DNA from 3 places in the Sporosarcina sp. QA0331 genome. Region 1 is predicted to be linked to each of the others. Evidence: riboswitches for the same ligand, from Rfam matches in the RefSeq annotation. Region 1 holds a riboswitch; each other region holds the start of a gene.
The links. Region 1 has a riboswitch for lysine ahead of AC0L13_RS13925 (amino acid permease). Riboswitches for the same ligand answer to the same signal wherever they lie in the genome.

Region 1 (11,069 bases):
TACAACCCTGAAAATAATCAAAACAATCAAATCTGGAGGAAAATGGGGTTCAATGATCGATTTACTGCAAATGAATTGAGTTACCTCATTCGAAAAGAAAAAATACCTCCTTTTACCTTTGCCTACTTCCCGGATTTAGATAAGAAGGTTCATGACAACGGACCAATGGAAACGGACGGAATTGAGGAATTGGATAAACAACTCCAATCTATTCTAAATTCGTACAAAACTTGGGATGAAGCGATTCAGAAAACCATCTGGATTGTGTATGGCGACAGTGGGCAAACTTCTATTTTGAACGACCGCGATGTCTCTCTTATCGATTTACAATCTTTATTAGAAAAATACCGTATTTTGAATATAAAGGACACCATTGATAAACAAGATGAACTTGTGCTAGCTGTAAATGAACGTATGGCTTACATTTACTTAATTAATGAGCAAATCAGTTATACAGATATAATTTCAGAGTTAAAAAAAGATGAAAAAATTGGTTTTATCGCGTGGAAAGAGAATGATGTAAATCATGTGGTTACTGCTGGATCAGATGAGAAACTCACATTTTTACCGGATGGTAAGTATATCGATTCCTACAATCAATCTTGGGCATTGAATGGATCCAGCGCACTATTGGATTTGTCCATAAATGATCAAAATGAAATCCAATACGGCGATTATCCCGATGCGCTTGCAAGACTGGATGGAGCACTCCACTCCCATGAGGGCCGTTTCGTTGTTATCGATGCAAAACCAGGGTATGAATTCATCGGAAAACATAGTCCTACCCATGTAGGCGGAGGTGGACACGGATCCTTACACAAAGATGATTCATTAACACCGCTCATCATCGTTGGAACTGAAAGCAAACCTCAGCATAATCGTTTAGTGGATTTTAAAGACTGGATACTTGAGTTGATCAAAAAACAAGGTGAGTGAAAGGTACTTTCACTCACCTTGTGATTACAAAGCTGATGGCAATGTCAAATGATGAAGTGTAATTTCCGGACGACTCCCAAAACGGATATTAAGGCCCGTCTGTCCCAATCCTTCACTGATATAAAATGGTTTTCCCTCGTGTTTATGCAACCCCTTTATCATATTTAAGCTTACCAGTTTCCCCATTTTTACAAGATGATAAGGTTTTGGCCAATGAATTTGTCCACCGTGAAAGTGACCAGAAAGTAAATAATCATACGGGACATTTTTCATAGTAAGCACTATATTCGGATCATGCGTTAATACAAGATTGTACCCATTCGTAAGACCCTCATAAGACTTATCCACGTTACTTCGGTTCGTACAAAAATCATCTATACCGATGATGTTGATTTTTTGCCCATTATTCCATAACACATCATTTTCATTTATCATTGTTTTACAGCCATTCTCATCTAATAGCTGCTTTAATTTAATGAAATCGGGGTTCCGTAAAACATAATCATGGTTTCCAAACACTGCATAAATACCATGTTTAGCATTTAGTTCATTCAACACTTTTACATAGGGTAGTAGTTTAGGAATCGTACGTTTGCGATCTAAAAAATCACCCGTTAAAGCAATTAGATCGATTGACTGATCGATTAGAATGGAATAAAGATGTGAAGGTGTTACCGATATATTTTCAAGATGCATATCGGAAATGTGGAGTACACGAAAAGGTTCTCCCACTACTTGTGTGGTCGCATCTGATTGATTTATGAACACATTGTTAACTAAAACCTGCTTAGTATTTTTATACCCTTTTATAAAAGTTACGGCCAGGATAGCTACAATGAAAATAGTAAACAAAATAAACATGTAAAATCTCCTCCCCCTATCAAATATAATATAGAGGAGGTTCTATTGTTAGCTGTAATTTATGGAATTGATACATAAATTAATACCGATACAATATTCTATTTATATTAATAATATGAAGGAAAATAATGCTTAGGATATTGAATGTCTGTTTTCCGATACTAAAGACGGTTCAAAAAACCATCATGAAAGGAGATGATTGGAATGCGGTTATTTACTTTAGGTGCCATCGGGGCAGCTGCGATTTACGGTGTTGTTAAAGGAATGAAAAATGGTACATTGAAACAACTTGTACAAAATATCCCGAACCAATTAAATGTGCAGAACTTACAGCAATTGGCGAAACCGTTGCAACAAATGACGCAGCCGTTACAAGGGATGACCACTAACGATTTAACCAAAAACCTACCAAAACAGCAAGGCTAATCATTTAGTCCATTTTCTAAAAAACGCCTATAGGCTATGCACGTAATCGCAAAGCATGCCTATAGGCTTTTTTTACGCAATCTTCTTTGTAATCGTACCATATTTTTCACATATGACACCCTTTGACATAAATAAGTATTGTGGTGTAGGCTTCTTTTCTCTTTTTGATGAGGAAGAAAATGTATGGATTGGGTAAAGTGCCATCCGTTTAAACCACAAATACAAAAGATTGGACAATGGAACAGATTCAAAACCTAAACGCGTATACCCTTTATCGATCATTGTAATACCGATGATTCCTTTGATTTCATTTTTGTTATAATGATGCGTAATAAAAAATGCAAGATCAGGCAAAGACGCTTGTACTTTCTTATAAAGGAAAATTGACTTTTTAAAATGATCATCCATGCATACCATTTCTTTCAGTATACGGACATTGTGCAAATGAATTTTAATGAGAAGGTCATTTTTTTGAATGATCGTTCCGTCTGAAAGAACAACTTCACGACCTTTATAACGGGTTAAACGAACTCGAAAAACATTCATATTTCCAGTAATTTGTTCGAGGCATTGTAAACGACTGCAGAAAAAGTAAACCGAGTCAAACAACCCCCATAAATGAATTAGACGCTGTTTCATCTCCACTTCCCTTTCAAGTGTAGTTTTAACGCCATTACATCTTTTAGGGTAACCATTTGTCATTCAACTATTTATAAATTCGTGTTGGATGAAATGATCAATGGGAAACATACTACAAATAAAGACTGGCGGGTGCATGTATGAATCGGATATTATTTCTGCCCTTCTTGCAAATATCATCAGGCCATCACCAAGTTGCAAATGGAATTATCCATTCTCTTCATAAAACAGATGAAGTATTTGAATGTGAAAAAATTGACATTTTGTCATATAGCTACGGACGCATTGAAGTGTTCATCTCAAAGTTCTACCTAAATTGGATTCATCACTTTCCCAACTTATATAGCTATCTCTATAAGAAATCGGCTTACAAAAATGTAGCTTTGAAAAAACGGTATTATTTGTATGAATGGCTGTTCTTATATTGGATGGAAAAGTTAGTGAAAGAAAAGAATCCGCAGCTGATTATTTGCACACATGCATTACCGTCCTATTTGTTGAACCGTTTAAAGCAAAAAGGGAAACTATCCATTCCAGTTATTAATGTCTATACCGATTATTTCATTAATCAGATATGGGGAATAGAATGTATCGACTCTCATTTCGTTCCAAATAAAGAAATAAAAGAAGAATTAATAGAGCGCGGTGTCAAAGCTGATCATATTGTTGTTACGGGGATTCCAATTCATGATCATTTCAAGGAGCATGTGAATGTAAGGAAATCAGAAGGGGTAATTTCCGTATTACTATCGGGAGGGAATCTTGGTACAGGTTTACTAAAAACCTTTATTAAAACGCTACAACCTTCTGGAAAAATAAAGTATACGGTCCTTTGCGGGAAAAATACCAAGTTATTAAATTGGGTCAAACAATTAAATCATCCGTTTATTCAAGCGGTCCCTTATATTTCGTCAAAAGAAGAAATGAATGATCTCTACGATACGATTGATGCGATAATTACGAAGCCGGGGGGCGTGACGGTAAGCGAATGTTTATATAAGAAAATCCCTATCTTTGTTTATCATGAATTGCCAGGACAGGAAGAAATCAATTTACGTAATTTGAAAAACTGGGGGCTTGTGTATCACCTAAGACATTGGCAAGAAAGCCGAGATTTAGAGGAGAACATATTGAAGGTCTTGCATTGTGACAAGCAACAGAAACAGCTGATTAAGCGAATAGATAATTATCACCAACATTTATCAAAACGGGATATTTCTACCTTTGTTGAAAAGCTATTAGCTAATCATGGTACGACTTCCTAATATAAATTATTGTAAAGTGTTTAGACAACGACTAGGAGGCCATTCAAAATTGAAAGACCTCCTCTAATTTTCCATGTAGTAGGCAGCGGTTTAACATTATAAGTTTGCATAACGCTTTTCGTATTATCGAATAAAGTAGGGAAGGTCATCCCGTATTGTCCAGCGAATGTACGAACTTTAAAACCCGATTCAGCAATTTTGACTGCTAATATTTGTACACCCTGGTTTACCTAGTGTGCCAATCATAATGGAATTGACCCGATGTCTCAAATTTTAATGAGTCGGGAATTTATTTTTCTTCATTCAACTTGTTATTAATGGTATTCTGTAATTAAAAACACTAAATATTTCTACAAGATTTTAAATTCGTAAATTAACTGCATTGTTGGTTATTATTTGATAATATAGTAGGTATTGAAGGAAAAATGATAGAAAACAAAGGTTGGTTTCAGTGGAGTAATAGAATAACAGCAATTCCTTTTTAGTCTTTGTCCATTCAACATAGGGAGTGAAAGTATTGAAAGCTATTCATGTAGAATACTCACCGAACATTAACGGTGTTGTTCAAATTCCAGGTTCCAAAAATAGCTCATTGGCTCTACTTGCGGCAGCTTGTCTTACCGATGAAACCATAATCTTTCAAGGAATACCAAACATTGCAGATTTCCGCGTTATTTGTGAAATGGGAGAAGAAGTTGGTCTGAAAATTACACGTGAACTATCCGGAGATGTTTCCATTGATCCAAGAATGATTTTCACTACTGATTTCGACCCTGTAAAGTCTTCCTCATTTAGAACTGCTTATTATTTTGTTGGTGCATTACTTGCGAAGTATGGAAAAGTATCAGTAGGTTATCCTGGCGGCGATAATTTTGTCAGTCGACCAATGGATCAACATATTAAGGCGCTAGAAATGATGGGTGCTACGTTTACATATCATAAGGATTACTATGAGGTCGAAACAAAAGGATTACATGGGGCAACTATTTATTTTGATACGATCACTTCAGGGGCGACGATAAATGCAATGTTAGCTGCAGTAAGGGCTAAAGGTAAGACGGTGTTGTTGAATGCTGCACGTGACCCGGAAGTTATTGATACAGCGATTTTTCTAAAAACGATTGGCGCAAAAATAAGTGGGGCTGGAACGGACACTATTCGTATAACAGGAGTGAATCAGTTACATGGCGGAACGCATCGTGTAATTCCGGATCGTTTGATAGCAGGTTCATTCTTAATTGCCGCTGGTGTAGCAGGAGGGAATGTAACGGTAACCGATGTCATCCCAGAGCATTTAGGATCCTGTATTGCGAAGCTCGAAGAAATTGGAGTAGAGATCGATGTGCGAGATAACTCTATCACTGCAAATTCAACAGGAAAACTGGCTGCCTCACGAATTAGAACAGGTATGTATCCAAGTTTTGCAACAGACTTACAGCAACCAATGACAACCTTATTTACTCAAGCTTCAGGGAAAAGTATTGTAGCTGAAAAAATTTATCCGAATCGTTTTCAACATGTCGGTCAACTGAGAAAAATGGGAGCGGACATTAGAGTACGGTCAGGAGTTGCTTTTGTTAAAGGGAAAAGCAACTTGATGGGGACTGTAGTTTCTGCTTCAGATATTCGTGCTGGTATTTCATTGATTCTGGCAGGTATGGTTGCAGAAGGCACTACTTCCATTACTGGTGTTGAACATATTGAACGTGGTTATGAAGATGCCGTAAAAGCTTTTCAATCTCTAGGAGTTCGGATTAGAAAAGAAGATGTTAACTCTAGATTTGATAACCAGGTTTATGAGAGCATTCAAAAACGATGCATAAAGTAAATAATTATCGAATCACAAACGAAAACTATAAAAACCGGTTCCAATCATTATGGATAAATGATTGGAGCCGGTTTTTTTAGCTCGAACTCGGGGTAAATGAGTAGCCGAATGGAGAGGGGGAACCTCTCATCCAGCTGTATTTCATATCATCATTTACTTTCAAAGTCACAATCCTTCAATGGAATCAACTTTGTTTTATACTTAACTTTATAAATCATCCAAACGATCAAGAAGAGGGGGAGACCGATATAGGAAACGAGTGCGCCGTTCCAATCGATGTCACCACCCGTAAAGGCTTGGAAATTTTGGCCGGCAATGATGAAGATACATAGGACCAAGGCCAATAAAGGACCGAATGGGAACCATTTTGCGCGATAAGGAAGATCCGATAGCTTACCGCCTTGCGCAATAAAGGCTCTTCTGAAACGGTAGTGACTGATAGCAATACCGAGCCACGTAACAAATCCAGCCATCCCCGATGCGTTCAACAGCCAGACGTAAACAGTACCGTCCCCGAAGAAAGTGGATAGGAAGGCAAGGGAACCGACTAATGTCGTGGCGATCAAAGCGTTGACTGGCACGCCTCTTTTATCCAATTTCCCTAAGAACTTCGGCGCTTTCCCATCACGCGCCAAATCCCAAAGCATACGCGTAGACGCGTACATGCCCGAGTTACCCGCAGATAAGACGGCTGTCAAAATGATGGCATTCATGACAGAAGCGGCAAAAGCGAATCCGGCCCGTTCAAATACGAGTGTGAATGGACTGACGGAAACCGACTCACTTAATAATCGTGCATCTGTATACGGGATAATCATCCCAATGACGAAAATCGCAAAGATGTAGAAAAGAAGGATGCGCCAAAATACGGAGTTCACCGCTTTTGGAATCGTTTTTTCGGGATTTTCACTCTCACCTGCAGCCACTCCAAGTAATTCCGTACCTTGGAATGAAAAGCCTGCAGCCATGAAAATACCCAGTATGGCAAAGAATCCTCCGTTGAACGGTGCATCGTCAATCGTAAAGTTCGTAAAGCCGATCGCTTCGCCGCCCATGATGCCAAAGATCATCAGAAACCCGGTAATAATGAAGATGATGACGGTCACAACTTTAATGAGTGAAAACCAAAATTCGGTTTCTCCAAAACCTTTGACAGACATATAGTTGATGCCGAACATGATCAGAAGGGCAAGCCCGCTCCACAAGAACGAAGGGCTTTCAGGAAACCAGAATTTCATGATCAATACAACAGCTGCCAGTTCCGCGGCAATCGTGATTGCCCAGTTATACCAATAATTCCAACCAATCGCAAACCCGAATGCTGGATCGACGAATCGTGTGGCATATTCTTTGAATGATCCAGCCACCGGCATATAAGCTGCCATCTCCGCAAGGCTCGTCATTAGGAAGTACACCATGATCCCGACAGCGGCATAAGCAACCAACGCCCCTCCAGGCCCAGCAGCATGGATTGCTCCGCCACTTGCCAAGAAAATCCCCGTTCCAATCGAACCTCCAAGAGAAATCATCATCAGATGACGGGCTTTCAATGTTCTTTTCAATTGAGGCGTATTCGTAGATGTTAACTTGTTCTTCATGTTGTCCACTCCTCTTTGTGACGGAAGGTTGTTACATCTATATAGTTTAACCAAATAAAAAACAGCCATCAGGGAAAATCGACGGCTGTTGGATATGTGCGTTAATCCTTCCGAAGATAGTTCTCCACGTTGAAAACGTGACAATGATGTTCCTGTTCGAAAACATCACCAGCATGGATAGCCAATGATCTATCCATACTTCGGCAACTTATCCTTTCAAACGGAGTCAGCAATCTCAGAGAATCTCGTCCGTCCTACTCTTATAAGCAGCAGCCTCTATCCCATCGGTGAATGGGAGTATTAAATTAATGAATAAATTATAGGGCAATATTATTCATAATGCAATGGTAAACATTACACATTCAACTTCTTCTGGAGTATAGAAGTGTGTTAGAATATTTGTAATTCACCATGCGATGAAAGGGGTAATAGATCTATGAAATATAAAGTATCGGAAAACATCGGGTTTCAAGTAGAAAATATCGAGAAAGCTAAATTATTTTATGAAAATGTTTTAGGCTTTAAACAGCCTGAAAAGAGCTTTGTCAATGAGATAGGGTTCCGAACGGACAACAATAACATTTTCTTAATTGAAGGCGATACCAACCTCGGACCCGTATTGGAAGTTTTCGTAGGGGATCTTGAAAAAGCGAAGCAGCATTTATTGGAAAATGGATGTGAGATAGTTCGTTGGGAAGGCAAAGGGAAGGATTGCTATGTGAAAGACCCATTTGGAATGGTTTTTAATGTGTGGGAAGAGAAAAAAATTTAAGAAGTGGGGCTTTTTCATCCGAAAAGAAAACCAACCACGGTAACCCTATAAATAAGTTGACTATGTACGGATTTCATCAAAGGTTCACGGAGTTGCTGAAAAAGGAAATGATCCCCCTTTACGGTTGTAAAGGGAGATCATTGAATTGAATCAATAATAACTAGCGGTACTTCTTAAAGGAATTTGTAGGCAATTCACCAGCTTCGGCGCATTTAATATTTTCTGTTTCCAAACGATGCATAATTTATTTGGTGTGCCAAGTGTCTCGCGCTACTTAATAATCTTCAAGACTTGTTTAAACTCTTTCGCATCCGCTGATTCCAGCAATTCATAAATTGCCATTTCAACGCTTGTTCCGAAAATGCCAAGTGCCTTCATTTTTTCTAGCCCAAGTTGTTTATTTGCCAATGTGCGGGAAGATACGGCATCTTCCACGACTTGTACATCATAGTGAGATTCTTTTAGATCGGCAGCTGTTTGGTAGACACAAATATGCGTTTCGATGCCCGCAATTAGGATTTTCTGTTTTTGCGTTGCTAGCAGCGCATTTTTAAACTCTTCAGTTTTCCAAGCGCTAAACGTCATTTTAGGGATAGATGTAAGTCCTTCCATTTGTTCAGCCACTTCTTCCACGGTAGGCCCTAAACCATCTGGATACTGTTCGAGCCAAATAATCGGCACATCCAAAATCCGCAAACAGCCAATCAGCTTCCTCAAATTATCGATTAACGCCTCACTGTCATGCACAATTCTAGCCAATTTCCCTTGAACATCTACAAGTACAAATACCGTTTGATCTTTTGTGAACATATGAGATTCCAGCCCCCTTTGTATACTTGACTTTGGTTGTTGGGTATTCTTTAACCAATCATACCATTATTCAAAATTATTTTCGGTGCAATCTATAATCTAAATTGGCCGCTGTTGATCATTAACTCAATCTATGTATAACTCTACGGAGCGTTTGTTGCTGCTAACGAGATAAACCCCTAAGATGGAATAGAGCAGGAGGAGAAAATGATGGATAATCGTAAAGTTGGAGAGTTGATTTATAATTTGCGAAAAGAAAAAGGGCTGACACAAAAACAATTAGCCGATCAAATGAACATTTCTGATCGAACAATTTCAAAATGGGAGCGTGGATATGGCTGTCCTGATGTCACGCTATTACCAAGTTTGTCCGCCTTGTTAGGAGTAAATATAGAAAACATTTTAGATGGTGAATTAACGTCGAATGAATTTGTAGGAGGAAATATGAAAAACACGAATTATTTTGTCTGTCCGTCATGCAATAATATTGTACTAGCTACTGGTGATATTACCTTATCTTGCTGTGGAAGGAAATTAGAGCGATTAGCTGCAAAGAAAGCAACAGACGAAGAAAAGCTATCAATTCAAGAAATTGATAATGAATGGTTTATTTCAAGTGATCATCCTATGACAAAAGATCATTATATATCATTTATTGCGGTTGCTACGGGTGATCAAGTTCAGATTATTAAACAGTACCCTGAATGGGGTTTACAAACACGCATCCCGAAACGTAAACATAGCAAACTGTTATGGTATGATACTCAATTGGGTTTATATTATCAGCTTTTGTAATAGTTCAATATATCACAGGTGTTATGACTCAGATATACAAACTCGGTGACCCTTTCCTCAACTAATTCAAATCAAAACTGTTTTAGAACCTAGCGTCCATCCCTAATTATTTCAATTATATACGTACAGTAGGTTGAAGTAGTTCCGAAATATGTACTACAACTCCAAACAGAAAAAACCATTGGAATGAAATTCATTCCAATGGTTTTTGTTGTTGTTTTATAAGTAGGCACGCCTTAGCACCCGCAACAGGGAAGTGGAATGTTTGTATCCTAAACATTCCTTTAGTCGGATTTCAAGCTAATAAGAATTAGCGTGATTCCAGCAAAAAGACAGATCATTCGTGTGAGAGAAATTTTTTCAGCGAGACCGAATAATGCAACCCCAGTAGTGATGATCAACACACAAGGTCCGACAAGAGCCAAAAGTGTGTTGATGTAAAAAGCTTTTTCTAAGTCATTGAACTTGTACATGAAAAGGGCGGCGGTGATGTCCACACTGCCGGAAAAAATCCGCAACAAGATAATTAGTAATAATGCTCTTTCAATCAATTACGATGCCTCTTTTCCTTCTAGGTTCATCCATTCCTATTTTTATTTTCCGGCAGGACTTTTTCTACTATATGAATGTCAGTGTCTGTTCATTATAGGAAGTTCATTTTCGCTAAGAAGGTTTGCGGTCGTTTATGTGACACGGTGTCATGTTTATTGTTGACTTATGACATGCTGTCACCTATAATCGATTTATCGATAAAAGTGACACGGTGTCACTTGTGGACGGGAGGAATAATGCTATGCCAAAACAAACATTTTTCCACTTACCTCAACATAAGCGAGTCACTCTCATTCAAGCTGCTAAAAGGGAATTTTCTCGCGTTCCCTTACACGAAGCGTCAATTGCCAATATTATTAAAGAAGCTGAAATACCAAGAGGGAGTTTTTATCAATATTTTGAAGGGAAAGAAGACCTCTTTTATTATCTGTTAAACCAAATATCAGAGGAAAATAGTGATCGGTTTATTGCTTTCTTGAAGGAGAAAAACGGAGATATATTCGAAACGTTACTTGCTTCATTTCACTTTATGATTCAAAATCACAGGAATCAAGAACATAAAAGCTTTTTCAAAAACGCTTTTCTAA
Region 2 (11,069 bases), 110 kb from region 1:
ACAATCGATTGAGCAGGCTTTCCAACAATAGAAGAATTCAAATAATGGATCGTTCCTGACTTTGGTTTTAATAGTCCTGACAATGTTTTTAGTAGGGTCGACTTCCCTGCGCCATTCGCGCCAATTAGCGTAACGATTTCACCCTCGTTTACTTCTAAACTCAACCCTTTTAGAGCATGAATATTTCCGTAATATACATCGATGTCTTTCACACTAAGCATGGACATGGACAGCTGGGACCTCCTCTCCTAAATAAGCTTCGATGACTTTCGGATGATTGCGAATTTCTTCTGGTGTTCCATCGGCTATTAAGACCCCATGGTCCAGTACATATATCCGTTCACAAATCCCCATGACTAAGTTCATGTCATGCTCGATCAGTAAAATTGTCAAATCAAATTTTTCTCTGACAAATGCGATAAGCGACATAAGCTCCTTTGTTTCTTGAGGGTTCATGCCTGCAGCTGGTTCGTCGAGCAATAGTAGTTTAGGGCCCGCTGCTAACGCCCGTGCAATTTCTAATCTTCGTTGTTTTCCATAGGGTAAATTTTTTGCTAGAGAATGTAAATCTTCATGTAAATTAAATATCTTTAAAAACTCAATCGATTTTTCTTCCATCTCTTTTTCCCCAGCAAAATGAGAAGGCAAACGCAGTATTGAACTGACCATCGAATGCTTGGCTAACGAATGATACGCTACTTTCACATTATCTAAAACAGATAGTTCATTAAACAAACGGATGTTTTGAAATGTACGGCTAATTCCCCTTTGCGTTACCTGAAAGGGTGCAAGCTTATGAAGCCTTTTGCCATTGAAAGTGATCTCACCAAATGTTGGTGTATACACACCTGTTAATAGGTTGAAGCTCGTCGTTTTACCAGCCCCATTCGGTCCTATTAAACCAACTAATTCCCCTTGGTGGATTTCCATATTAAATCCTGATACAGCTTTTAATCCCCCAAAATTGATGCCTACATTTTGTACGGAGAGCAACGGCTTATTTGACATGCTGTGCCACTCCTTTCCGCACCTTTTTAAATGGCAGCAGATCTGTTATTTCACGTGTGCCCATTAATCCTTGAGGACGATACAGCATAACTAATATCAAGACAAGACTATAAATAATCATACGAGTTTCAGGAAACCCTTGTAAGTAAGTAGAAACGATTGTTAGCAAAATAGCTGCAATGACTGAACCAGACAAACTGCCAAGTCCACCTAGCACAACAAATATCAAAATATCGAAGGACTTTAAAAATCCAAAGTTTACAGGTTGAATAATATAGAAGTTGTGTGCATATAATGCGCCTGCAACTCCGGCGAAAAAAGCACCGATTGCAAACGCGGCAACTTTATAAAAAGTCGTATTAATGCCCATCGCATCAGAAGCTACTTCATTTTCACGAATTGAAATACATGCACGACCATGCCTAGAGTTCGTAAAGTTAGAAATGACTAAAATGGTAATGACTAAACATACAAACGCATACGTCCACGTCGTGTAATGTGAGACTTGCATTCCTGCTGCCCCGCCCACGTAGTCAATATTCAAAAAGATGATTCGGATAATTTCTGCAAATCCAAGCGTTGCGATGGCCAGGTAATCCCCTCTTAAACGCAAGGTTGGAATTCCGACGACAAGGCCTGCTAATGTCGCGATAATTCCTGCAGCGATGATCCCGACGATGAACGGAAGTCCCAATTTCATCGTAAGAATGGCAGAAATATATGCACCTACTGCCAAAAATCCCGCATGTCCAATAGAGAACTGACCGGTAATTCCTATGACTAAATGTAGGCTGACCGCCAAAATGATATTTATGGCCATTAAAATGAGGGTATTGGAATAGTAGGAGCCAAATACTCCAGTCGTGATAAGTAATTGGACGACACTATAGATAACTACCGCTAACAAAATAAAAAGCCAAAATCGTTTTGCTTTCTTCATTTTTCTCTCACCTACACTTTCTCACGCGTATTCTTACCGAAGATCCCATTCGGTCTGAAGATTAATATTAGGATTAAGATGACAAAAGCAGCCGCGTCTCTCCATAGCGATAAACCAGAGGCATTTACAACTGTTTCAACAACTCCTAAGACTAGGCCGCCAACCATAGCACCCGGAATAATGCCAATCCCCCCGAGAACCGCCGCTACGAACGCTTTAATCCCTGGAATAATCCCCATTAACGGATCGATTTTCGTATAGTACAAACCAAAAATTACGCCAGCAGCACCTGCCAAAGCTGACCCTATACCGAAAGTTGCGGAAATCGTATTATCAACATTAATGCCCATTAATTTAGCCGTCTCATTGTCATGGGAAACCGCACGCATCGCCTTCCCGATTTTCGTCTTATGGACAATGAATTGAAGGATCACCATTAGAATGATGGAAACAGAAAGGATCAGGATCGATTTAACGCTGATGCTCGCCCCTAAAATTTCAATAGTTCCATTTACTATTACATCAGGAAATGCCTTAGGCTGCGGACCCCAGACAAAAATAAAGCCATTCTCAATTAAGAGAGATACACCGATAGCTGTTATTAACGCCGCAATCCTTGTGGCATTTCTTAGTCTTTTATAAGCAATCCGTTCAATGAGCATCCCGAACAGTGCGCAAAAAACCATCGCTAATACTAGCGCTGTAAAGAAGTCGAGGCCTAATCCCGCAATGGAATAGAATCCAATAAATGAACCGACCATGAATACATCGCCATGTGCGAAATTAATAAGTTTTATAATTCCATATACCATTGTGTAGCCTAGTGCAATTAATGCATAAATGCTTCCGAGTGAAATACCATTCACCAGCTGTTGAATCCATTCCATGAATTTTTCACTCCTATCTCATTAAGTTCATTTTTATGAGAATTAGAAATGGGAGGAAACTCCTCCCATTTCATCATTATTCGGGATCTACTTTTGAGTTGAACTTCATTTGTCCATCTACATATTCCAAAATCGTTGCAGACTTGATCGGGTTATGGTTTTCATCGATTGTCAGTGCTCCTGTGACAAGCGGGAAGTCTTTTGTTTGCTCCAATGCTTCCTTGATCTTCACTGAATCGACCGCACCAGCACGCTCAATCGCATCTTTTAATAAGTACACTGTGTCATATCCTAATGCACTAAATCCATCTGGCGCTTCATTGTGTTTTTCCGTAAATGCCTTAACAAAGTTTTGAATCAACTCATCCGGATCTTCAGCAGAATACGCGGCTGTAACAAATGTATTATTTAACGCACCCGCTCCTGCTAGTTCAACTAATGTCGGAGAATCCCAACCATCTCCACCCATTAGTGGTGCATCGATTCCTAATTCACGAGCTTGCTTAACGATTAACCCTACTTCTTCATAGTATCCAGGGATATAGACAAATTCAGGGTCTGCTGTTTTAATGCGCGTTAAAGTTGAACGGAAATCCGTATCTTTTGCGATATAAGATTCTTGAGCAACAATTTTACCGCCACCAGCTTCAAACGTTTCAATAAACGCAGCTCCTAAACCTTTAGCGTAGTCACTTGCGTTATCTCCGTAAACAGCCGCGGTCTTAACTCCTAATTCATTCAAAGCAAAGTTTGCAGCGACTGTTCCTTGGAACGGGTCAATGAAAGTTGTCCGGAATGCATAATCATTGAGCTCTCCTTTATCGTTAACCGTTACGACCAAGCTAGTGCCAGAAGGAGTGATTAACACCGTTTTACTATTATTCGCTATTTCTACTTGCGCGATTGTATTACCACTTGTTGCAGAGCCGATAATCGCTACGACCTTATCTTGGTCAGTTAACTTAATAGCACCATTTGTCGCTTCTTGGCCATCCGACTTATTGTCAACTGGAATTAGTTGAATTTGCTTCCCATCTACTCCTCCAGCAGCATTGATTTCATCAACAGCAAGGTCTACTCCTTGTTTAATCCCTGTACCATATGATGCAACGCCCCCTGTCAATTCAAGGTTGAGACCGATTTTAATCGTATCTCCACTTCCACCGCCGCTTGATCCACTTCCACTACTGCTTGATCCACTTCCACCACTTCCTGCTCCACAACCTGCCAGTAGCCCTGCGAATAGAGCAGTTGCGGCGAATACTTTGGCTAATTTTTTCTTCATGAACAATGTTCCCCCTTTGTCTTTAGTATTTCTAATACTTTCAACCTATGCTCCCAAGTTCCAGTTATCAGAAAATACCGTTATTATGTGAACAAGTCCATTGTAAAACAAACTGAACTATTAGTCTATACTAATTTATCATTCTCTTTAAACACTTCTGAGTATTATGAGTAGGTAATTTGGCGTGTGAAAGTGACCGGCTCGTGGCAACGGATGTCCGATAGCGGATAATTATGATTGGAGAGACCGGTTTATTCTTTATCAAATAAAAAAACTGTCACTTCCTCCGTAACTAAACGGTAGATGTGACAGTTTATTTCTATTAGAATGAAGTTGCCTTCACTTCTGATTTATTCCTTTTTGAAATCCAAGTCGTGAGTAAACTAGCGATTAAAATGATAACCGCGGCAAGACCGATCCAAACCGATCCAGTAAGTCCGAGGACAAAGTAGCCGATTGTAGCAATGCCCGCTGAAATCAGGGCATAAGGGAGCTGCGTCGATACGTGGTCCATGAGATTGGATCCCGCACCTGTTGAAGAAAGAATCGTCGTATCAGAAATCGGTGAACAGTGATCCCCGAATACAGCTCCTGCCAATACGGCGGACAACGCAGGAAGAAGCAATTCAGGTTCTGCGTTAATCATAATCGTACCGGCAATCGGAAGAAGGATACCGAAAGAACCCCATGAAGTCCCAGTTGAAAACGCCATTAAACCAGCAAGTACAAACATGATAACCGGCAAGAAATGGACGGGTACATTTGACTGTTCTACGACGCCCGACAAGAAAGGACCTGTTTCCAATACGTCGATCAAATCTGTTAATCCCCATGCGAAAATCAAGATGAGAATCGCAGGCATCATCGCTTTAGCACCGCTAATGAACGCTTTGCCAATAAGGCTATAGGAAGCAGTCTCGTTTTTACCCATTTGGGAAATGTATAGGATTGCCGCCAATATTGTTCCGGCAAGACCACCTACTACCAATGACAAAGGTACATCAGTGTTTTCGAAAATAGTCCAAATGCTCGACGAGCCGCCGATACGGTAGCCTGTCCAAATCATCATTCCTAATGTAATGACGACAAGTGTAATGATAGGAGCAATCAAATCAACGACACGTCCATAGGAGTGAATCGGAAAATCTTCTTTTAATTGTCCCGGAATCTCTTTTTTCGGATCAAAGAGCTCCCCTTTTTCTTGGGCACGCATCTCATGTTTTTTCATATCAAAATAATCAATATTTGTCCAAGCAAAGAAAAATACCATTGCTAATGTAGCAATAACGTAAAAATTCATCGGTGCCATCATCAGGAACGCGGAAAGCGGAGAGTAATTGATTGCGGCAGATGTACTAAAAATAAGTGCCAATTGGCCGATGAGAAATGCTCCCCAGCTCGAAATCGGTGAAATTACACAAATCGGAGCCGATGTAGAATCGATAAAGTACGCCAATTTCGCTCGTGAAATGCGGTGCTGGTCTGTAATTGGTCTTGCAATTTGTCCAACTGCTAACGCATTGAAATAATCATCTACGAAAATGAGGATACCAAGCAGAACAGTCAACACCTTCGCGCCACGTCTCGTCTTAATACGTTTGATTGCCCATTCTGCAAAAGCCCTGCTCCCACCGGATAGACTGACAAATGCTGTCAAGATTCCTAGCAATAAAATAAAAGTCATAATGTAAATATTATAGATATTTACTTCTCCTTCATCCCAGAAAGAGACAATCATCGCAGTCCATAGATTTTGTAACGTATCGACTGGGGAAAAACTAGCGACTAATAATGCAGCTGTCACAATTCCCGCTCCAAGGGATAAGAGTACCCTTTTCGTCGTCAATACCATAACAATTGCCACGATTGGCGGCAAAATTGAAACCCAAGTGCCTATCATAAAAAACATTCCTCCAATTTTTCGGAACGGTAGGATTTAGAAAGAAAAAACCGACACCCTTTACACTAGAATGTGTAATAGGTGTCGGCTTATTCTACGGTTCGTTTGTAAGATAATATCTGAGATGTTTTATCTAACGTACGATCTGTAGCTCATCATGCATTATGCACATGACAGTGCCATTCCTGTTCGAAATGACCCCAGCATGGATGGTCGGCGTTCCATTCCAAGCTTCGGCAAAACTTCCTTTCATGGGCGGTCTACGATGCCAATCTCGCGTCCACTACTAATAAGTCTTGCAGCCTCTACCTAATCGGTGTTCCTCTTTAGGCTACTAGCATAACAGGTACTCAATGTTATTTCAAGCGTTTATTCCCCACTGCCTACGATTGGGTATGGAACTTCTATTTGAGGAGGATTGTCGCCGCCCCGATTATAAATTTGAGGAATCGGGCTTTGAATCAATCCGATCGCTACAGGGATTTTCTGCTCCACGACACTTCTCCGCGTTGCCAACGGAACGATGATTTGGACATTCACCGTCACCAAAATATTCACTTCCACCATTGCGTTATTTATGCCAAACTCTGTAATACCCGTCTCGACAGTCGTCTGCGCTTCCCCGATGACATGGAATCGAATTGGAATTTTAGGCCCGAAATTTCCGATCATCGGGATACCTGTTGCTTGCCCCAATGGTACGAAGAAGACGACACCACCGTCAGCCTCCATCGCATCGGGATCATATTCGATGTTTTCACTTAGAGGCAGCATTTCTAAATTTCCGCTCTCGGCCATTTTGAGATAAGCCTCCACAAGGCTATGTATCTCCGCCCTCGATTTATTGATGATTTCAGCATTCAATGTATTGGTAACCATTCCAGGTGAATCATTCGGTACATTTTCGATGATTTCATTCACATCATAAATGTCCGTAGATCGTGATTTAATCGCCTGTGTGATAACATGCGCCGCAATCCTCTCCGTTTCAACTTCCGCATATTGCAGATAAATCGGAGTGAGTTTTGAGTTGACAAAGTATAGAAATAGGGCGATTGTTACGAGGAATGCCGGAAAGATGAGCGGCAACAAACGGCGCTTTCGACGAGGCTTGCCATTTGGACTGGAACGGCGATATCTGTTCCTTTTTCTATAATTTCGAGACGGTTGCCCATAAAATCTCAAAACGACCCCTCCTGCCTAATATTATGCAGGAACGGGGTCGTTCATTCTTGTTTAAAGTTGCCTTTCCTTGTCTCAGATCCGTTTTGGCTATCCCTTTTCATCCCGTACCAAATGAAGACATCCCGAATCAATTCAGGCATATGATATTCTTTAACTGCGTCTTTTAGTACCGGGAAAAAGAATCCGAATGTAAACATATCAAGCGTTGCAAGTGTATAGGATTGCCCGGTTACCACTTTTCGATTGCCGGCATACAGTTCTCCATCACTTTTCCTGAATAACCTTTCAAAGATAATTTTGCCCATGTACGTACCGCGGAATCCGAGCCCTTTAATTTCTGTCTCCGGCCATGATTCATTGCCTGCCAGTTTGTAAACTTCCAGCAGCTCCGCCCCGTCCAATTTGATCGTACAGGGATTGATCGGATGTGGCAACAAGGAGTGGACCATCCTTTTTGTCACCCAGCCTTTTTCGAGGCTGCCGAGGAAAATACCTGCATTGAACATAGCACAATCCGCACCCGTATAATCGATTAATGCCCTTCCAAAAAATGAGGACATCGGGCTATCTACAAAAAGCTGTTGTTTTAACGGGCTTGCATTGAAGAACACTTTTTCATCCAGTGCTTTATTCCCCGCTTGGATAAGTTCATTCACTTCTTGTATATCTTCTTCACGGCTTTCCAACTCATTCACATGGATAACTTCCGCTTTTTTCCCGACAACCTTCTTTGTATCCATATCTAATTGGATGGCAATATGTCCAACGTATTCGCCGAACTTACCTGTAGCGGCTAGCAATGTGTTATTCACCAATTCTCCTTCAGGGAATAAATGATGGGTATGCGCACCTAAAATGACGTCGATGAAATCGCATTCTTCCGCGAGAAATCTATCTTCATGTACACCTAAATGCGAAAGGCAAATAATGATATCTGTTTCATGCCGGATTTGTTCGGCATTTTTTTTCAGTAATCGTCTCGGCTCTTCGATATGCCACCCTAATTTCTCATAAAACGCCGTATACATCGCTGTTGCGCCAATGACTCCAATGTTTACGCCTTGTTCCGTTTCATATATTTTATAAGGCATCAGCCATTTCGGGAATGAGCCATCCATCTCCGATAAATTGCATAGTACGACGTCGAAATCCGCTCCCTCATAAAGGCTGTTTAAAGCTTTTTTGGACATCGTAATTCCTTCATTGTTGCCGATTGTTACCGCATCATATCCAGCACTGTTCAGCAATGCGACATTTCCTTTTCCAAACGTCCCTTCCGTAAATGGGTGGGACCGGTCGACATGGTCTCCAATGTCGAAAATGAAGCATGCCTCGCCTCCCATTTTATGCTGTTGCCTTTTGGAAAGAAGATATCTGCTGATCTTTGGCCAGCTGTCAAAGTGGCTATGAATATCATTCGTATGATAAAAATGGATTGTTTCTACTTGGCGTTTCATGACTCAACCCCAAATCCCCTCGATGATTGATCTTACCCCGAATAATAACAGCATGAGCCGCAGCACGAGAACCAATGTATCGGAATTCATCTTCTTGTTGAGCTTCGTCCCGATCATACCGCCGATATAAGCACCCGGAATAACAGGAAGCGCATAAAGCCAAGGCACATGCCCTAAAGAAATATGGGTGGCAGAGTTCACGATTGCCGATAGGAAGACGATGAACATCGATGTACCGACAGCTACATGCGGCGGGAACAAAAACAATAGGATGAGCGCAGGTACAATCATCGTGCCTCCTCCGATGCCGAACAGTCCGGAAGCGAATCCGATGATGAATGTCAAAATAAGCGCAAACCAGATCGGGTACCCATACACATGAGTTTCTCCATTCGTATCGATAAACGTCCTCGGCTTGCCGTGCTCGACAAACCATTGGATCGGTTTCAAATATTTACGCGCCAGTAAAAGGATAGATAGAACGATAAGCAAAATGCCGAAGTATAAATTAAATGATGGCAGATCGATCCCTTTATTTACAAACGCCCCAATCATTAAGCCTGGTATGGAACCTGCAAAAAAGATCCAACCAGTCCGGAAGTCTACCGTCTTTCCTTTCATATGCGAAATAGTGGAAGAAAGACCATTGAAAATCATCATGATGACTGATATCCCGACTACACTTTGCGGTGTTATGCCCGGAATCCAACCGAGGTCGATTCCGACTAATAATGTCAGCGGCACGAGTATCGTACCGCCACCTAGGCCAACAATTGACCCCATAATGCCGGATATTGCACCAATAATCGCCAACAATAAATATGCCATGCTCATTCCTCCTCAAAAAAGTCAAGCTGCTTAGGTGCAAGTGTTTGGAAGTCAATACCCATCATTTTTTGAAAACGTTTAGCGTTCTCAGCTGCATGGCCACCAGAATTATTATTGAAGATGACAAATACATCTTTCGATTCGTTCTTTAATTTATTGACAACTTGACGAATTTCCGCCAATTCACCGTCTGAGTAATTATAGAGATAGCGAACTTTTCTCCACGCTTCATTATCTCCTGTCGTATTGCGCCAGCCATTTACATTCCTGCCATGCAGACGGACGAATACTTTATCGTTGCGAGTTGTTTCGGCAACGAGCGGAACACTGCCGTCACCAGATTGTGGTTCATCACAAACGGTGTGGATGAAATCCAAATCTTTCAGGAATGTAAGTGTTCCTTCCCGCATGGATGAATCGTACCATGATTGATGGCGAAACTCGATTGCTACATCGTACCCTTCCAGTTGACTTCGAATGTATCTAATTTGGTCTACATTTTCGCGTTTGCAATCAAACCAAGGAGGAAATTGTACTAGAATCATAGCAAGCTTGCCAGCAGCCCTCATCGGATCAACGGAAAGCTTGAACTGCTGAAACATTTCTTCGGGAGTATCATACGGTAACTTTCCTCGCTGATGTCCCGTCATTCCTTGATATGCTTTTACGATGAATTGAAAGTCATCGGGCGTTTCGTTAATCCACTTTCGAATATTACGCTCTGGTTGAATGGCATAAAAAGATGCGTCTAGCTCAACGATTGGAAAATGGGAGCTGTAATCAATCAATTTTTCATTTTTCTTGGAGGTCGGCGAGTAAACATCCGGATGGTCGCCCCAACCCGTCAATCCAATTTGAATCATAGTAACCCTCTTTTCCGTTCGTAGATGAATATTTCCCATCATATCATATGTCTACGGGGGGATTCTGCCATTTTGCATCTTGGACTTGCGGATGGGGGTGGGATGCATCGTTTCGGACAAACAAAAGAGGCAGCCATAAATTGGCTGCCTCAGTTTAAATGGAGAGTTACATTTCTCCGCTTAATCTCACTAGAATTTTCGATTGCGTTTTATCATTCGTCAAAGCTTCAAAGCCTTTGTCCACAATATCATCCAATTCAATTTGAGAAGTGATAATCCCTTGTGGTTTCAACTGACCTGTCCCGATTAAATCAACTGTTTGTTGGAATGTAGTTGGTGTATAGGCAATGGTCGAAGTTACTTTAACGCCAGTATTCGTCAATTGCATCGGATTCCATTCAATTGGACGAGCAAAGATTGATACGATGACCATCGTACCGCGAGCGCGTGTTGCGTCGATCGCTTGTTTGAAAGTCGGTGCAACACCCGCAACTTCAAAAGAGACATCCACACCATCAGGTACAACATCTTTAATAGCTTGTACTGGATCAACTTGGCCTGAATTGAATACATGTGTTGCGCCGAGTTCTTTAGCTTTTTCTAAGCGGTCTTCCGATAAATCAAATGCAAAGATTTTGCTTGCACCCGCTGCTTTAGCAGCAATTATCGTCAGCAATCCAATTGGACCAGCACCAAATACTGCTACTGTGTCACCA
Region 3 (11,069 bases), 1.0 Mb from region 1:
TTTTTATACGCCCGATATGTTATTTCTTGAAGTGCTTCCAACGCATCCGCCTCATTTTTCAAGAATGCAATCGCTGTTCGAAGGAGAGCTTCTTTATGGAGTTGCATGAGCGCTAGAAAGGCCTCATCGTCCCCACGTATCGCTTTTTCACTTATCTCTTTCCCGTCCATTTCCAACACCTCATTCCCCTTCTTACACATTAGACTGCGTAAACTTGAAAAGGTTCAAAAATTATGTAAAAAATTGCCCGGAGGAAATCCCCGGGCGTAATAGATCGTAATACCTTCAATTCATCAGCACTTCCCACTCGCGTTCATTCATGAAATCCTCGGCTAATCGGTTTGCTTGATCGGTGATTTCCTCCGGGTAGACTAACACTTCCAGAAGCTTTATCGCATTTCTTGAGGTAGACGGGCCCGAACGGATTTTATAGTCAAAATGAATATCGCCATCTTTGAATGTCTCTGTGAAATGATAATTTTCATAGGTACGCTTCATCATTTCGGTCAATTCAATATCATGTGAAGCTGTAATATTGATCCCTTTGCTTTGTGAAAGCCATTCCATTATAGCTGCGGAAGCGGCGATCCGTTCTATAGTGTTTGTCCCTTTCAGAAGTTCATCAATTACAGAAATGCATGGTTTCCCTTCTTCAAGAAACTTGATAATCCGCTTCAACGATTTAATTTCAGCAATGAAGTAACTGTCCCCTTGCAGCACATTGTCCTGCACAGCCATTGACGTTGCAACAAAGCTTGGTTTCATTGACCACTCTTCCGCCAGTGCAGTGTGAATCGTTTGCGCCAAAATGGCATTGATGGCGACCGCCTTGCTGTACGTCGATTTTCCGGACGCGTTCGATCCGGTAATAAGCGTACATTTTCCTAACCGGGAACTATTAGTAACCGGATCATCAAGTAATGGATGCGCCATGTTGGTGAAGGAGATTTCCTCCGAATCGGTAAAACTCGGCGTGCAGTAGGAAGTGAGCGTGTGACGATAAAAAGCGACCGCCACCGCGGCATCCAGCTTCCCGATCACTTGCCAAACTTCCTGATAATTTTCTTTATGCTTCGTTACAGCGTCAATAATCTTGCTATAGGAAATAAAATCGATGAGGAATAAAATGCGGATATACTCGAGAATGACATCGAATTCACCGCTTCCTTTATTACCGATCGAAACAAAATTAGTAAGAAACAAAATCCTTTTGAGCGGTTTCAAATTAGCTTTCAGCCGATTCGTGTATTCGGAAATTGATGCGTATTGCATTGTCGACAGCTTCTTCCCCGTATTGATAATGCTCGCGGCATAAGTAACCGAATGCAACCCGTATTCCAATGCGTTTTTATTGCGGTAATATGTAAATGCATTCACGAGAAATGAAAGAAATAGACAAAGGAGGCCCCATTTCAATTGGAAGAACAATAAGATGATCGAAGCAACCGGCATGAGTGCCAGAAAGAGAAAAACATTAGGGTTTTTAAGTGCTTTGTTGGATTTGCCATAGAAACACGAAGAGGAATTCGTATAGTCCCGTTTACCAAGCTTCGACAACGTAAGTAGGATTTCCTCACGGAGTTCTTGATTGTTATCCAATGCTATGTACAGTTTTTCATCTTCCTCGACATGATCAAGGGAAAGTTTGATATCCCTTAGTTGATTTATTAAATACTCAGATCCGACGCTCGTTTGTGTATAGTTTATCTTTTGGAAAACTTGGTCCATCGATAGGTCATGCCATGTGAGCAAATCGACACCATCATAGTTGGATGTGTTGTTCTTTTTATTCTCCCAGTACGAGGACACGGAGTCCGAAGCTTCGCGTTGCCTACTAAACAATCCGGTTTCCCATTCTCGCTGAAATTGCTTCCGCAACTTTCTGTTCTTCGTCAGTAAATGCATAGTGACCAGGATTGCGATTGCTGAAAAGATTAGAATTATATATGACAAATGATCACCCCCATTTGATTGCTTATTCTATATACGGAAGAAAATGGTTTTAGTTTCGTTAAAAAAGACCAAATCGCTTATGGATTTGGCCTTTTTTGGAGTTAATGAGCGTATTCCTGTAGGTTATGAGCTCCGGTTTATGAGCATTTGTACAAATTTATGAGCGCTCGGCTCCGATTTATGAGCACTTATTCGAATTTATGAGCGCACGCTCCGATTTATGAGCACTTATTCGGATTTATGAGCGCACGCTCCGATTTATGAGCACTTATACGGATTTATAAGTACTTAGCCGCCATCATGTCCCGCAGAATGTTCTGTATGGCGTAGTCGCAGCGGATGGTGCGACATATTTTTCTTGTTCAGCCGTGTACGCATAAGGGTTTTCAAGTGCATTCAGCAGTTTTCCCATTACGCCAAAGTCTCCCTCGATTGCTGCATCCAACGCTTCCTCTACACGGTGGTTGCGTGGGATGATGGATGGATTACTTTTTCGCATCAGTTGATTCACTTCTGCTTCAGACTTCTGCTGTCTTTCAAGCCGCACCTTCCAGCGTTCGTGCCACTCGTTAAACTTCGGTGTCTTGCACATCGGCAGTAAATCCAGATCATCCAATGTCAATGCACGGAACGTATTCGTATAATCCGCTTGATTGTCTTTCATTACATTCAACAGGTCCTTCACGAGCTTTATATCCTGCTCTTCTTCATTGAACAAGCCGAGCTTCCTTCTCATGCCTGTCAGCCAATGCCCGTGATAGAGCTTCGCAAATCCCGATAGTGTTTGTTGCGCGATATCGATCGCTTTTTCTGAGTCTTCATCGAAGAGCGGTAAGAGCGTTTCTGCAAAACGTGCAAGATTCCATTCGGCGATTCCGGGTTGATTGCCATAAGCATAGCGCCCTTCACGATCAATGGAGCTGAAGACGGTCGCTGGGTCATATGTGTCCATGAAGGCGCATGGTCCATAGTCGATTGTTTCACCGCTGATCGCCATATTATCCGTATTCATGACACCGTGAATGAAGCCGGCCAACTGCCACTTTGCCACTAACGAAGCTTGCTTTTCCATCACTTTTTCAAGCAAGGATACATAAGGATTTGAGTCACTTGCTACTTCCGGATAATGCCTTTCGATCGTATAGTCAGCCAACGTCCGTAAATCTTCGACGACTTGGCGTGCGGCCGCATATTGGAACGTGCCGACACGGATATGGCTTGCCGCAACACGTGTCAAAACAGCTCCTTCGAGCGTCTCTTCACGATAAACCGGCGCTCCCGTTACAACGACTGAAAGACTTCGCGTCGTCGGGATTCCGAGCGCATGCATCGCTTCACTCATAATGAATTCACGAAGCATCGGACCAAGCGCAGCGCGTCCATCGCCGCCACGGGAAAAGGGCGTCCTGCCAGAACCTTTCAGCTGAATATCGACTCGCTTTCCTTCAGGTGTTATCTGTTCGCCAAGAAGCACAGCTCGTCCATCTCCGAGCATCGTAAAGTGTCCAAATTGGTGACCTGCATAAGCTTGTGCGATTGGTGCAGCGCCTTCAGGAATCTTATTTCCCGCGAGGATATCTATTCCTTCTTTGCCTTGCAATAATTCTGCCTTCAATCCGAGCGATTCCGCCAGTGGATGATTGAATACAACCAATTCTGGTGAAGGAGCTTCCTCCGGATTGGTTTCTGCGAAAAACGGCTCCGGCAGCCGAGTGTAACTGTTATCGAAATGCCATCCGAACTCTTTGTTCTCTGTCATCGTTTTCAACTCCTATTTCTAAGTTGTCCGATTCATAATCAAGTGCGATTATTTCTGTTCTAAGACCGCAAAATAATTATCTTCATTGTCAGCAAAGTTGAACACTCTGCCTGTAGGCATTGTGACCAGTTCCCCAACTTTCACTTGTTTGCTTTGTAGGTCCTCATAGAGTGAATCGAGGTTTTGCGTGAATAATAGTAGCGAAGGAGGTTGAAGATTCAACTCCGGCTGCATTTTTGCGATAAGCTCTTTATTATGCAGAACGATACTTGTTTCCGCCTCCGAAGTCGGAGCAATTTCGATCCATCTCATTCCTTGACCATTATCCTGCTCGGAAATTACGACAAAACCAACTTTCTCGGTCCAAAACGCTTTTGCCTCATCTTGATTGTTCACATACAACATAATTTGTCCGATTTTATGAATCATTTTCAGTTCCTCCCTTTCCATATCTTGTATTCCGATAATGCTACTTCTAATCTTACAGCAGTATCCGGGTAATCGCACAGCTCAACCATCCACGAATTGTCAGCCCTTCGATTAACCGAGATTTGCACACCTTTCACTCATAAATCCATCAATTCAGGGAACCGTATTGTAGAACTTTGGATATGAATGAAAGGAGGAAACGAAATTGGTGAAAATTGCTGTTGAACAGCCGTATGAAGACGTCATGAATGCACTAGTAGCAAAAGGCTATGAAGCAAAGATGTTTACAACTGACGAAGATGTGACCGGCTATGACATCGGGATCGTGCGGGCACTCAATGAAGGGAACACGCATGAATTCAATTTCCCTGTCATCACGATGAAGGGCATGTCGATTGATGATGTTGTCCAGGCAGTTGAAGAAAAAGCAAGTCTCCTCCAATAAGCATCCCCGAAACAGAATCTACAATACAACCCGCCAATCGACTTAATGATTGGCGGGCTGCATTGATCACTCAAGCATGATAATAATATGTCTGACGCCTGCGTGAAGCTTCCAGCTGTTCCGCTCTGTATCTACGTTGAAAAGCGCGGAGCTCATCTAATTGGCCATTCAGGCGAGGGTCCTGCGACATCATTTCTTCTAACTCCGAAGGACCGAGTTTCCCCTTCACCTTCTTTATTTCATCTTCAAAAAATAATGACATGTCCATACCTCCTCCCCTTTGATTGACAAGGGAAGTGCGCGGTTTGGATTCACGATCCCCCCGTCTCCATAGAGTACGTCGATTTACAGACAGGACAAGAGGTAAGTGTACAGTTTTTATGATTTTTAATAAATAACATAGTTTCAAAGCACTAAATAATACAGAACAAACGTTCCTGTTTGCATGGACTTTCTTTTACATTTACTGTATACTATAAACAACAGACTAAACACGAATACGTAGACACCAGACGATAAGGAAAGGAGGATAAAGAGATGGAGGAAAGGATTCTTCAATTGCTTGAAGGATTAAAGTCGGAGATAGGTAGTTTAAACGCCAAGGTCGACAATATTGAATCGGAAATGGGTGATCTTAAATCCGATGTAGGCAGCTTGAGATCAGAAATGGGCGACCTAAAGTCCGATGTAGGCAGCTTGAAATCGGAAATGGGCGACATAAAATCCGATGTAGGCAGCTTGAAATCGGAAATGGGCGACCTAAAATCCGATGTAGGCAGCTTGAAATCGGAAATGGGCGACCTAAAATCCGATGTAGGCAGCTTGAGATCAGAAATGCACAGCCGGTTTGATCGAGTCGATGATCTTTTAGAAGGAATTGGTGGTCAATTTGAGCACCAAACTAGCCAGCGCATCGCCGAAGGACAAGCTGTCTCAAAGGAACTCATGAGCATTAAATCACGAATCTTTGACTTGGAATCTAAAACTATGTAAATAGGATTTATGTATATGTAAAACAGAACCTAAGGCAGCCGCTGTAGGTTCTGTTTTTTCATGAATGATTAGGACTCCATTAAAACTGTAATGATGATGCCCAGTGCAATTCCAACAAAGACAGTGGCTGAATATAGTAACACCCGCCTCATTCCCTCATCCTTCCGTCACTCTTTTTACCAATATATTAACGAGCGGGACAAAACATGTTAGAAACAGAGCAACCGACACCCATGCGCAAGATGCATTTCCCCTCAGCCTTGAGACGTATGTGAAAATCAAACATACGACTGGTAAGTTATTCAATTGAATAAGGTAGAATAGAATAAAATGGGATAGAAGGAGAAATGATATGAATAAATTTCTATGGACCACGCTAATAACGATCTTTTTAGTCATCTTTGGCATCTATGGGTATAACAAATGGTTTGCGAAGGCTAGCGGCAATGACATTTCGATTGAAAAAGACAATGCTGATGCTTTAGATGTAAGCATTGACTTTGGAGTTGGCGACCTGTACATCCAGGGCGGTTCCTCGGAGTGGGTCAGCGGTGAGTTTACTTATAACCACAAAAGACTGGAACCAAAAGTATCTTATAAGAAACGGAAGGACATTGGCTTCGTAGATATTAAGCAAGGCTCAAAACCAATCTTCGGCTTTACCAAACGTAATTTGAAAAACGAATGGGACCTACAGCTGACTAACGATGTCCCTATAGATTTGGAAGTGGACATGGGCGTTTCAAGCTCCACATTGGACTTACAAGGCATTCAACTAAACAGCCTTTCCATCGATAGCGGAGTTGGCGAATCCGTCATCGATCTAAGCGGCAAATGGAACAAAGGCTTCCGGGCTGATTTTGACTTGGGAGTTGGCGACGTAACGATCATCCTTCCGAAACAGACCGGCGTTAGAGTAAATGTTTCAAAAGGGATTGGAAGAGTTGATTTGAAAGACTTCACTAAACAAAACGATGGTATATATGTCAATGACGCCTATTCAGGGGCAGACACTATCATAGACATTTCCCTCGACATCGGCGTAGGCGATGTAAAAATTAAGACGGCAGAATGAGTTGAGTCTACTACTGGCACCTCAAAATATAGTAAATAGGCATTGATAGTATACTTGGGATATCATAAATTCACATTATTTTCACGTTTCACTTGCAATTTTGCACGATTCGTTGTAAAGTGATAGTTAATTTAACAATATCTTATTTCGCAAGTTTTGAAGTAAGGATAGAGGCGCAAAGACCATCAGTACACAATCAGAGGATAATGAGATCCTTTGAAGATTGTGGAAAGGGGAATTTGCCGAAGTGGAGAGACTCTCATTTATCTCGAAGCTGGTTCTGGGTTGAATAAGTCCAGGATTGTCATATAGGAAACTATATGGAGGGCTATCTTATGCAAAGAAATAATTTATTTTATTATTTCAAGCAACAACGAGCCCTCGTTGTTGCTTTTTGTGTTCTTTTTGCAATTGCCCTTCTCCCTCTATTTTATTTACCAAAATAAAAGACAGGATGTGGAGAAACGATGAATTTCGGACAAATTGTAACAGCTATGGTAACTCCTTTTGATGCACAAGGTGAAATTGATTTCCAAGCAACGAGGAGCTTGATCAATCACTTAATTGCAAATGGATCAGATGGCTTGGTGGTAGCAGGGACGACAGGAGAATCCCCTACGTTATCGAACGAAGAAAAAGTGAAATTGTTCAGATTTACAGTGGAAGTGGTGAATGGAAGAGTCCCGGTCATTGCAGGAACAGGCTCGAATAATACAAGAGAATCAATTGAACTGACAATGCATGCAGAAGATGCAGGCGTCGATGGCATCATGCTTGTCACCCCGTACTACAACAAGCCTTGCCAGGAAGGATTATATCAACACTTTAAGACAATTGCGGCGGCCACTTCTTTACCGGTCATGCTGTACAATATTCCAGAGCGCAGCGCTGTCAACATGTCAGTCGAAACGACCATCCGCCTTTCAGAAATTCCAAATATCGTTGCCGTCAAAGAGGCGAGCGGTGATTTAGACGCGATGGCAGAAATTATCGAGCGTACACGTGAAGGCTTCTCATTGTATAGCGGCGACGATGCGCTGACGCTTCCAGTATTATCGATTGGCGGAACAGGCGTCGTTTCAGTATCTGCCCATGTGTTGGGGAATGAAATGCAAACGATGATCCGCAATTTCAAAATCGGCAACACAGTTGAAGCTGCTAGCAATCATCGTCAACTACTGCCGAAGATGAAAGCACTCTTTGCAGCTCCGAATCCTTCACCTGTTAAAGCAGCGCTGAATCTAAAAGGAATCCAAGTCGGGGGTGTGCGCTTACCGATGATTCCGTTGAATGAAGAACAACTATATTCGCTGGAACGAGCACTGTCTAGCAATCAAGAAGTGACCATATAATTAAAGCAATCCATCCCACGAGCTTTTGTACTCGGGGATGGATTGTTTTTTAATTATGTATCACCTTACTATTCCGTTTCTGATTCGCCTTTATTTTTTCCAGGTTTCATCACAAACGCTCCACCAATTAGGAAAGCTCCGCTAACATAAAAGACAGATACGACACCTACCCAGCCGCCCACCGCCCCAAAAAAGACCGGTGCAATGAATTGAGAAAGTCGATTGGTCATTAATCGAATGCCAAGGACTTCCCCCGTGCGCGATTTTGGCGAAGCATTGTAGGTCGTCGTCATCGAAATCGGTTGTCCACACCCTAATCCAAACCCCATCAGACAGCTAAAAACACAGAAAAGAATGAAGTTATTTGATAACGTGAAAACGAGAAAAGAAGAACCTGCAAGCAAAATAGAACTGAATAACACAACTTCGCGGCCCATCAGCTGCAATAGTTTAGGCAAAACAAACCTGACAATCATCGTCGCTAATCCTTGAATGGCAAGGATCCAACCAATTGTGGAGGTTGAGATTCCGATTTCTTTCCGTACAACGGAAAGTAGGCAACAAATATGTCCTTTGAATACAGCACAAGTGCACTTGAAAATAACGCTTTTTGAATAAGTGGTTCTTTCACTAATTGTAGCGAAGAGCGGAGACTCACTTTTTCTGCAGGCTGCTCTTTTAGTATGACTGGTATATAAAAAGCAACGGCGATCAAAAGAATACAAATAATCATCGATACGAGAAAACCGGCCGAATAAGAAAAATGCTCGGATAAATAGCCACCCATTACAGGACCTACGAATGCCCCTGCGGCAACCGCTAATGCAAACATACTAAAATAATAATCCCGAGTTTCTTTTGTCGCATGATTGCCAAGCACATTTTGTAAAGAGATAGCAATAAAAATACTGGAAGAACCAACCAAAACTTGGCTGATATACAAAGCCCAAATCGATTCAAATAAATAAGGAACCAACATCCCGACGGCCATACCTAGTAAACCAAGAATAACCGGAAGGCGATCACCGATTGCATCCGTTATTTTCCCTGCTTTAATTGCGATTAAAAGCGGCAATGCGGCAAACGAAGCTGTCAGTATTCCAATCTCCAACATGGAAGCATTCATATCGTATGCGGATAATGTAATGATTGGACGGGTTGCATTAATGACGATTTGAAAACCAAGAACAATAAGTAACACAATTCTTAATAGCATGGATGCTCGCCTCTTTGATTCAGCTGGATTGTAAAAGCCTCATAGTTGATTGCGAAAACTATTTGAATATCTTAACACATTTTTCTTAATTTTTTCTCAGAAAGTTTATTATAGCATTCTTACACTGTCATCTTTTAGGACAATAAAACCCTTCCACCAACACGTCAAACATCATAAACATATCCTTGAAATACGTTTCATCCACCAACTTGTCCAGCACACCTCTGAAGTATCCCGGCATGTTGCGAATTGCCTTTCTTTTCGTTGCCAAGATGGTGATTGTCAGCGCACGATAGGCAAGATCTTCGAAGATGCGCTTGTCCTCTTTATAAATCTCATACTTTAGCATTCTTTCCGAAATGGATTTGTGAATCCCATAAAGTTCACGGGCCTTTTTCGTGTCTCCAATCGTTCCTGCAAGAAGGTTTTTCATACGACTGAAAAGGCTTGTGGATAACTTTGACGATTCTTGTAGAGACGTGTATTTAAGATCTTTAGCTTTTAAAATAGATTTAGAAAGTACAGCTTCGTCTGCTGGAAAATGCTCATTCACTGCGTCTTCAAGCGGTTTGTCGTCGTGGTCACGGTCGTTCATTTTCCCCTGGTCATCGAAGGGTAAAATGATGTAAATGTTGGCGCCGAGACCGCTCATGACAGGACGAATGTAGTGAACTTTCTCGATGATTTGCAAGTGAACAAGTTTCTGGATGGCGCGACGGACAGTTGCGTTTGACTTCCCGATCGCTTCTTCAATCGTTCCATGTTTCAAATGGGCCGCCCCATATTTCACCGAATAACGTCGGATGACGTCAAGCACCTGACGATCCGATTTCGTCAATTCATCCCAGTGACGTACAACATGCCGTTCCGCAGCTGCGTCCATTTCCTCGATTGTGGCGAAACGTGAGTATTCTTTCAAGTAATACATCATGTTAAACTCCCCCTTTACCCTCTATATAGAGAGGAGGGGTCAAAAAGGATACTTTTCATGAAAAAAAATTTCGAAACGTAAAACTTTCCGATTCGTTGAAAGAAATGTCTGAATTCTATATAATGAGGGTAGAGAAAGTGCACAGAAAAAAGGACCGCCCATTGGTCGCACATTGGACGGTCAATGTAATAGCGTCAGTTCCCTATGGGATCGGCAGAATGGTGAAAATATTCCATCCTAAATGAGCCTTCAACTCAAGGATGGATTATTTTTTTTCGTTTGATGACAATATAGCTATGATCAGCGCTGCAAATGTAAATACCAGCAAATAGAACTACGTAGGGTTCGATTTGCCTTAATTTCTGCGACCTTTGCAGAAATTAAGGCATCAGCACTCTTAAGAGGACGTCGCAAACATAGATTGCCCTTTACGGGAAAATGGCCGATCATCCTTGAGTCACCTTTTCTATTACTCTTCTATTTCGCCACACATACGTTCCCATTTCTTGCTATATCATAGGATAGCCATCCCCATTATGCGGCGCCATTAAATTAAACCGAAAGACCTTTCTTACGAACATCTTCCGCTTTTCGGATATAATCCTTCAAATAATCCGCAGCTTCGGGGTACTCGTACACCTCTTCAGGCGTCATCCAATACACAGCCGCCACCTCATCAGCACTCACTGCACGGGGTTCACCGCTAAACCGCTCGCACAAAAAGATAACATTCACAACCGGCTCCCCTTTGTCCGTCACAAAGCTTGTACTATGTACATATTGTGGACGTCCTTCAATGACAAGCCCTACTTCCTCCTCCACTTCCCGCGCAACGGTACGCTCTAAAATGTCCGAAGAAGCCCCTTCCATCTCAACTTTCCCACCAACTAACGCCAATCCGCCAGGCGCGTGTTCT

Region 2: it holds a riboswitch for lysine, as region 1 does, so the genes downstream of both, AC0L13_RS13340 (Na+/H+ antiporter NhaC family protein) here and AC0L13_RS13925 (amino acid permease) in region 1, are expected to answer to the same signal.
Region 3: it holds a riboswitch for lysine, as region 1 does, so the genes downstream of both, dapA (4-hydroxy-tetrahydrodipicolinate synthase) here and AC0L13_RS13925 (amino acid permease) in region 1, are expected to answer to the same signal.

Annotation. Positions count from the first base shown of each region.
Region 1 covers NZ_CM147850.1:2,742,919-2,753,987, reverse strand. Annotated here, with positions in the region: gene AC0L13_RS13960 (alkaline phosphatase family protein) at 1-936, shown strand, start outside; gene AC0L13_RS13955 (metallophosphoesterase) at 961-1,788, opposite strand; gene AC0L13_RS13950 (hypothetical protein) at 2,002-2,223, shown strand; gene AC0L13_RS13945 (YkoP family protein) at 2,296-2,862, opposite strand; gene AC0L13_RS13940 (MGDG synthase family glycosyltransferase) at 3,003-4,127, shown strand; partial or broken gene AC0L13_RS13935 (thiol-disulfide oxidoreductase ResA) at 4,148-4,342, opposite strand; gene murA (UDP-N-acetylglucosamine 1-carboxyvinyltransferase) at 4,645-5,955, shown strand; gene AC0L13_RS13925 (amino acid permease) at 6,105-7,553, opposite strand; lysine riboswitch at 7,663-7,840, opposite strand; gene AC0L13_RS13920 (VOC family protein) at 7,990-8,325, shown strand; gene AC0L13_RS13915 (hydrolase) at 8,596-9,135, opposite strand; gene AC0L13_RS13910 (helix-turn-helix domain-containing protein) at 9,346-9,930, shown strand; gene AC0L13_RS13905 (YqhV family protein) at 10,215-10,481, opposite strand; gene AC0L13_RS13900 (TetR/AcrR family transcriptional regulator) at 10,724-11,069, shown strand, end outside.
Region 2 covers NZ_CM147850.1:2,630,431-2,641,499, forward strand. Annotated here, with positions in the region: gene AC0L13_RS13315 (ABC transporter ATP-binding protein) at 1-221, opposite strand, end outside; gene AC0L13_RS13320 (ABC transporter ATP-binding protein) at 214-1,008, opposite strand; gene AC0L13_RS13325 (branched-chain amino acid ABC transporter permease) at 998-1,948, opposite strand; gene AC0L13_RS13330 (branched-chain amino acid ABC transporter permease) at 1,960-2,835, opposite strand; gene AC0L13_RS13335 (ABC transporter substrate-binding protein) at 2,912-4,120, opposite strand; gene AC0L13_RS13340 (Na+/H+ antiporter NhaC family protein) at 4,443-6,020, opposite strand; lysine riboswitch at 6,161-6,336, opposite strand; gene yunB (sporulation protein YunB) at 6,390-7,205, opposite strand; gene AC0L13_RS13350 (bifunctional metallophosphatase/5'-nucleotidase) at 7,247-8,662, opposite strand; gene AC0L13_RS13355 (sulfite exporter TauE/SafE family protein) at 8,666-9,490, opposite strand; gene AC0L13_RS13360 (DUF72 domain-containing protein) at 9,493-10,353, opposite strand; gene AC0L13_RS13365 (2,3-butanediol dehydrogenase) at 10,520-11,069, opposite strand, start outside.
Region 3 covers NZ_CM147850.1:3,752,800-3,763,868, forward strand. Annotated here, with positions in the region: gene AC0L13_RS19125 (sigma-70 family RNA polymerase sigma factor) at 1-170, opposite strand, end outside; gene AC0L13_RS19130 (MutS-related protein) at 286-1,953, opposite strand; gene AC0L13_RS19135 (protein adenylyltransferase SelO) at 2,252-3,712, opposite strand; gene AC0L13_RS19140 (VOC family protein) at 3,761-4,141, opposite strand; gene AC0L13_RS19145 (YkuS family protein) at 4,350-4,586, shown strand; gene AC0L13_RS19150 (hypothetical protein) at 4,657-4,848, opposite strand; gene AC0L13_RS19155 (hypothetical protein) at 5,124-5,579, shown strand; gene AC0L13_RS19160 (toast rack family protein) at 5,932-6,654, shown strand; lysine riboswitch at 6,815-6,993, shown strand; gene dapA (4-hydroxy-tetrahydrodipicolinate synthase) at 7,122-8,006, shown strand; gene AC0L13_RS19170 (MFS transporter) at 8,075-8,572, opposite strand; gene AC0L13_RS19175 (MFS transporter) at 8,488-9,222, opposite strand; gene AC0L13_RS19180 (hypothetical protein) at 9,350-10,153, opposite strand; gene AC0L13_RS19185 (NUDIX hydrolase) at 10,706-11,069, opposite strand, start outside.